Regions from separate parts of the Chryseobacterium sp. CFS2 genome, predicted to be linked through region 2. Evidence: riboswitches for the same ligand, from Rfam matches in the RefSeq annotation. Region 2 holds a riboswitch; each other region holds the start of a gene.
The links. Region 2 has a riboswitch for cobalamin ahead of ODR02_RS12610 (TonB-dependent receptor plug domain-containing protein). Riboswitches for the same ligand answer to the same signal wherever they lie in the genome.

Region 1 (2,275 bases), on a different contig from region 2:
TCAGATAAAAGTTTTATATCCAATCCAAAATTTGCAGAATAATTTATAGAAAACATGAAGAAGATTATAGTAATAATAAGTTTAATCCTGTTTGGGCAATATCAGGCAAAAACCATCAGAGATAGCGCATATATAGCTCCGGACAGCTTTAGCAGATTTGATTTTGATGATGATTGTGATGCCTGTGGCTGTGCTGCAGGAAACGGTTCTTCCGGCTTTGAGTCTTTATTGAATCCACAGTTTATCGGAATCAAATACTTTGCCCAGCATTACAAAGCAAAAGAAAACCTATTTGTGAAAGATCTTACACAGGATCAGTATTTCAATACCTTACAGCTTTGGGGAAAGATTCCTTTAACTAAAAAACTGAGTGTATATGCAAGTCTGCCATTCCATTTCCATGAAAAGAAAACCCAACAGGGAGATATCAAAATCAATGGAATCGGGGATCTTAACCTGATGGGAATTTATCAGCTGATGAGTTCTAAAGATAATTTTCACCACTTAAGCGGAGGGTTGGGTGTGAAAATCCCTTTGGGGAAATTCGATGAGAAAGGAGCTTCCGGCGTTAATCCGAGTTTTCAGCTGGGAACCGGAAGCTGGGATTATCAGGCCGCTTTGAATTATAAGTTTCAGAAAAATAAAGTGGCTGTGTTGGTGAATACAGATTATACCATCAAAACGGAGAATAAGAAAAATTACCGATTTGGAAACCAATGGAATTATGCTGCAACAGGTTTTTATCAGGTTGCGGGGAATGAAAAATCTATTTTTTCTGTAAAAACGGGAGTTCAGGGAGAGGTTTATGCTCAGAATAAACAGTTCAATGAAGCCTTGCCTAATACTGCAGGAAGTGCTTTGTATGGGAAATTGGGTTTTGAAGCTTCTTACAAAAGGCTGAGTTTGGGAAGTGAACTCATGCTTCCTATGTATACCCATCTGGCAGGAGGTGATATCGAAGCAAAATCAAGATTCAGTATTTTCCTGAATATTGGAATTTAAATAAAAACCCTTTTGAAAATCATGTTAAAGCTCCTTCGGGAGCTTTAATTGTTTATGAATCATTATTTTAATTGGGGGTTAGGAATAATTTTTTATCTTTGCCGGAATTTGGTGAGCCCTAAAAAGCTCTTAAAAGGGAATCCGGTGAAAATCCGGAACAGACCCGCTGCTGTAAGCTCCACACCAAGGTTTTTGAAGAATATATCCACTGTTTTTTAATGGGAAGGATTTCAAAAATGGAGTAAGTCAGAAGACCTGCCAGAAAATAATCGTTTGACGCTTTCGTGGAATAAAGCTTAGGACATCAATGATTCTGTGCAGTGACAGCTGTGCTTTGTCGTTGCTTTCTTATATCCATTAGCGTCTTCATTATCCTAAATGAGCTAATGGCGGCAAAACAAACTACTTCTGCAATTCATAAAGCTGTTTTCACAATACTGGTGATCACATCTCAACTTTTATATTCTCAAAAAAAGAAAAATGACACTCTGAAGGAGGAATCCATCAAGGCGATTAGTCTTTATAAAAAGAATTTTAAAGAAATTATTCCGGCACAAACCCTGCAAGGTGAGCAGCTGGAAAGACTGAACAGCCATTCAGTTGCTGATGCTTTGCGGTATTTTTCCGGAGTTCAGATCAAAGATTATGGAGGGTTAGGTGGTTTGAAAACCATTAATATCCGCAGTATGGGAAGCCAGCATGTAGGTGTTTTCTATGATGGAATTCAATTGGGAAATGCTCAAAACGGGCTGGTAGATCTCGGGAGATATTCATTAGATGATCTGGAAGAAATATCATTGTATAACGGGCAGAAAAGTGAAATTTTCCAACCTGCAAAAGACTTTGGCTCTTCGGGATCGATCTATCTGCAGCCCAAGACACCCGTATTTAAAGGAACAAGAAAAACCAATCTCGTTATAAGAGCAAAAAGTGCGTCCATTGATCTTTTCAATCCATCATTCCGTTTGGAACAAAAAATATCAGACAGAGTTTCTGCCAGTTTCAGTGGAGAATTCATGCAGAGTGACGGGATTTACAGATTTCGGTATGCCAAGAAATATCCCGATGGCCAGCAGGCTTATGATACCATCGCAAAGAGACAGGATTCAGATATCAGGGCAAAACGTTTTGAAACGTCTATCAATGGCACTTTAAATAACGGAAGCTGGAATATCCGTGGCTACGGTTATATTTCAAACCGTGGGATGCCGGCCCCTATTGTTAACGGCCGTTTTGGTGGAAGAGGAGCGAGACTTTCTGACGAAAATTATTT
Region 2 (2,275 bases):
TTGGAATACTGTAAGCGGGCTCACGTATATCACCCATCCTAATGCTTCTTTCAGTTTCAAAGGGGGTGCAACAGGAATTTCTGCTGATGGGAAAAAAGTTATCGGATATTACAGAGCATTTGGTGCTCCTCCCATGTCCGGAGAAGGTTTTATCTGGACTTCTGCTACCGGAAGGATTAATCTGAATGATTATGCAGCATCCTTAGGAATTGCAACGAATGGGGTAACCATGGGACTTCCTCTGGCTATTTCACAGGATGGAAAGAAAATTGCAGGTTCAGGAACAAATGCTTCAGGTCAGATGATCGCTTTTTATCTGGATACTTCTGAATTTTTATCCGTCAATGACGCTGTAAAAGAGAAAAGCAGCATAGGTATTTATCCTAATCCAGTTGCTGATATTCTATATTTTAAAGGAACAGGAAAAATAGAGAACGCAGAAATTTATAATATGGTTGGACAAAGGGTGAAATCATTCAATGCTGTAGAAGGACAGATTGATGTTTCATCCTTATCAAAAGGAGATTATATTTTACAATACTCTGTGAAAGGAGGTAAAAAAGAGACTTATAAACTGATTAAAAAGTAACATATATAAATAGTAAAGTAGTGGGATGAATGGCTGTTTTCAATATTGAAAGCAGCTGTTCTTTTTTTGTTTCACCTCATAAGAAGACCTGCTTTTTAAGCATAAGTATGGTTTTGGGCGAATACATATAAAAAACTATCTTTGCAAAAATTTTGGTTTCCAGTATTTTGGAATGAAAAGGGAATCGGGTGTAACTCCCGGACTGTCCCCGCAACTGTAAATCGCAACAAAAGTTTCTGCAAAAAACCACTGTATAAAAACGGGAAGGAGCAGAATGCGAAAGTCAGGAGACCTGCCGGAATTATAATTAAAAAACATATTGCTTTCGGAGGAAAAGTAAAAAAGTATGGATATAAAAAGATCTTTAGTACTGCTTTTTTCATCGTATGGTTGCTTTCTTTTTGGACAAGAGAAAACCATCGATACTATTTATGTTTTCGACAACCAGATGAACAGGGTTAAACTTTTTCATCCTGTAAAAATAATTTCGGAGGAAGATGCCGAGAAAAACTCCAGTAATCTTTCGGAGCTTCTGAGATTTCAGTCGCAGGTTTTTATTAAAGAAAATGGTCGTGGTGCTGTTTCTTCACCTTCATTCAGAGGAACTACCGCTCAGCAGACAGCATTTGTATGGAATGGGATTAATATCAATTCCAGTTTTCTGGGACAGGGAGATATCAATAATATTGCTTTGTTCGGCTATGATCAGATCGGTATAAAAGCCGGTGGCGGAAGTGTGGTGTATGGAAGTGGTGCTATCGGAGGAAGTATTCACCTGAATAATACCCTTGATTTTAATAAAGGCTTCCATGGTTCTTTATTTTCAGAAGTTGCTTCTTTTAATACCTATAATAATTTTGTAAAAGGTTCTTACAGTAATGAAAGGTTCAGTTTTAAAGCTTCCGGAAATTATTCTGTAAGTGAAAATGATTATCAGGTAAGCGATCTGAACTATATTAACCGAAACGGAAATTATTACAATACTACGTTCAATGCAGGAGCTTCCTACAAGATAACGAATGATCATAAAATTTCATGGCAGAGCCAGTTTTTTGATTCTTCACAGCATTATCCTGTGTATGAAGAAACAGGAACAAAGACAAAATATAAGACTCAAAGTGTAAGAAGTCTTCTTTCGTGGGACTGGAACAAAACAAATTTCAGCAACTCCTTTAAAGCAGCGTATACGGAAGAAAACTTTCAGTATTTCGGTTCACTAAATCAACCTAAATCCAGTGGTGGAACCGGGAAAAATTATATCTTCAAAAATGATTTCAATTATTTCCTGAATTCAAAATGGAATTTTAATCTTATCGGAGAATTTCAGATCAATAAAGGAGAAGGGTACGCGAGTGGAATATCTGATGTAAGCAGAAATATCGGCTCAATTTCAGGATTGTTGAGGTATTTTGCTACGAAAGACCTGCGTTTTGAAGGTGGATTTAAGAAAGATTTTGTGGAAGATGTGAAGTCTCCTTTTATGTATTCATTCTCCGGAAAATGGAGTGCCTTGAAATGGTATGATGTGAGTCTTAACGTATCAAAGAATTTCAGATATCCGTCATTTAATGATATTTATTATGAACCGGGAGGAAATAAAGATCTGAGACCCGAAACTTCTACTCAGTTTGATATGACAAATGAGTTCAAAATGGGAGATTTCAAACTTACTTTGTCTCCTTATTA
Region 3 (2,275 bases), on a different contig from region 2:
TTCAAATTGTGCTCTCTCTGCAAGATCCAATATATCATAACCTCTGTAATGGAGATCATTTCCACTTTTTCCTACACTGCAAAGAGCGGTATTACCTGCTGTCACTCCGGAAAGTGCTACGCTTTTTTTAGGCTTAAATGTTGGTTCGCTATTCGTTGACATGAGTATTTTGTTTAAAAAGGTTATCTAATTTTTGTTCATAATCGTGGTAGCCAATACTTTGATAGAGTTCTTCTCTTGTCTGCATTGTATCTAGCACATTGGCTTGTGTTCCGTCTTTACGGATATGTTGGTATACATTCTGTGCAGCTTTATTGGCAGCTCTGAAGGCAGAAAGAGGGTAGAGGACGAGTCCTACACCTGCATTTTTCAGTTCTTCTACAGTGTACATTTTGATCATTCCAAATTCCGTGATATTGGCTAGTACAGGAATCCCAGTAGCATCAACAAATTTTTGATAAAAGCTTAAATCAGGAACTGCTTCAGCAAAAATGAAATCTGCCCCGGCTTCTTTATAAGCGATGGCTCTTTCTAGCGTTTTTTCCAGTCCTTCACTGGCAAAAGCATCTGTTCTGGCTCCGATCACAAAATTTTCATCGGTACGGGCATCTGCTGCGGCTTTAAGCCGGTCCACCATTTCCTCTTTGCTTACGATTTCTTTTCCGGGGCGGTGTCCGCAACGTTTTGCTCCCACCTGATCTTCAATGTGAATGGCAGCAGCTCCGGCTTTGATTAATGATTTTATCGTTCGGGCAACATTAAAAGCGGAAGGTCCAAATCCTGTATCAATATCTACCAAAAGTGGTAAATCACAAATATTAGTAATACGCTGAACATCTATGAGTATATCATCCAGAGTTGTAATTCCTAAATCAGGAATTCCTAAAGACCCTGCAGCAACACCTCCTCCTGAAAGATAGATGGCATTAAAACCAGCCTGCTGTGCCAATAATGCATGGTTTGCATTGATGGCTCCAACAATCTGAAGGGGATTTTCTTTTTCCATAGCCTCCCGGAATTTTAAGCCGGGCGACTTCCAATTTTCATTTTTGATCATTATAATATTTATTGTTGAGTTGAAATTTGTTTGTCATTAAAGAAGCGGAAGAGCTGTAAAGACATCGCTTTTGAGTAAAAAGTAAAAAGTAGGAAAGGAGTTGGGGAATCTTCCCATTGTGCAGATGTCGGGAATTTTGAGAACCTCTGATTGTACAGGTTTGTAAAATAAACCTGTTGGAACTCCACGAATAATTAAAATTGCTTTGGTACACCTTATCCCTTTTTACATTGATTAAAATCCTATAAAAAGTTCTCTGTAAACTTCGCGGTGCTTTATTAAGAAAGAAAAATTACGGAAAGGGGATACGAATGAGCTACAGAATCATGAGAAGTACACAACGTACGCTCATATTCATCTCAAAAAATAACACAGTTTGATAAAAAAATTATCGTACTATATCCATATCGCATCATACCTGACTGTAAGCTTCAAATCGCGAAAGCATCGTCAATACGAAATAGGCAGGTCTCCTGACTTGTAACTGTTTTTATCATCCTTCCCATATAAAAAATATACAGTGGATATCAATTGATAAAAACTTTTTGTATGTTACTTACAGTTGCGCGACAGTTCGTGATTTACACACGATTCCCTTTTAATACACAGCTAAGTGTAACCAGTTTCGGTTGATAAAGAAGGTTTTAAGAACTCCTTGGTGGTAAATATAAGTATTTTATAATAACGAAAAAGATATTTTATGTAATCAATAGTTTTTTTAATTTAATGTATTGAAAATGTTTTAGTTGTAATCTGTGTTTTGGGAGTAGAACAGCTTGTTTGTGTTGTTAAATTAATATAAAACATGACCATAAAATTAAAGATAGTTAATAAATTTGCTGTTTTATTTTTATTTTACAAATCTTATTAACCGAATATAATTGACCATGGTAGAAATTACAAAATTTAAACAAAACTTGAATCTGCAGGAAATTCCGGTAGAACTGGAAAAACTGATCTACTTTCAGAATACTATTTCCTCGTATGAAAATTATTCACAAGGTTTTGGTGTTTTAATTGATGATAAATCCGGATTGAAAAGCTGGAGTGAGGACGAAAATTTTCTGAATAATTTACTGCCTTTTGCACAGGCGAATGGTTCCGGTTCCTTCTATGCCATTTGGAATAACGGAGTAGAGCAGCCTTTAAATAAAATGCCTGTGGTAGTTTTTGGGGATGAAGGCGGTGTTCACATTGTGGCTGAAAATATACTGCAGT

Region 1: it holds a riboswitch for cobalamin, as region 2 does, so the genes downstream of both, ODR02_RS04065 (TonB-dependent receptor plug domain-containing protein) here and ODR02_RS12610 (TonB-dependent receptor plug domain-containing protein) in region 2, are expected to answer to the same signal.
Region 3: it holds a riboswitch for cobalamin, as region 2 does, so the genes downstream of both, prpB (methylisocitrate lyase) here and ODR02_RS12610 (TonB-dependent receptor plug domain-containing protein) in region 2, are expected to answer to the same signal.

The regions. Positions count from the first base shown of each region.
Region 1 is NZ_JAZHQU010000002.1:135,089-137,363, reverse strand. It holds gene ODR02_RS04075 (cytochrome-c peroxidase) at 1-42, shown strand, start outside; gene ODR02_RS04070 (transporter) at 55-1,002, shown strand; cobalamin riboswitch at 1,095-1,279, shown strand; gene ODR02_RS04065 (TonB-dependent receptor plug domain-containing protein) at 1,389-2,275, shown strand, end outside.
Region 2 is NZ_JAZHQU010000004.1:605,388-607,662, reverse strand. It holds gene ODR02_RS12615 (T9SS type A sorting domain-containing protein) at 1-589, shown strand, start outside; cobalamin riboswitch at 726-903, shown strand; gene ODR02_RS12610 (TonB-dependent receptor plug domain-containing protein) at 936-2,275, shown strand, end outside.
Region 3 is NZ_JAZHQU010000014.1:14,543-16,817, forward strand. It holds gene prpC (bifunctional 2-methylcitrate synthase/citrate synthase) at 1-162, opposite strand, end outside; gene prpB (methylisocitrate lyase) at 149-1,057, opposite strand; cobalamin riboswitch at 1,504-1,696, opposite strand; gene ODR02_RS22835 (hypothetical protein) at 1,945-2,275, shown strand, end outside.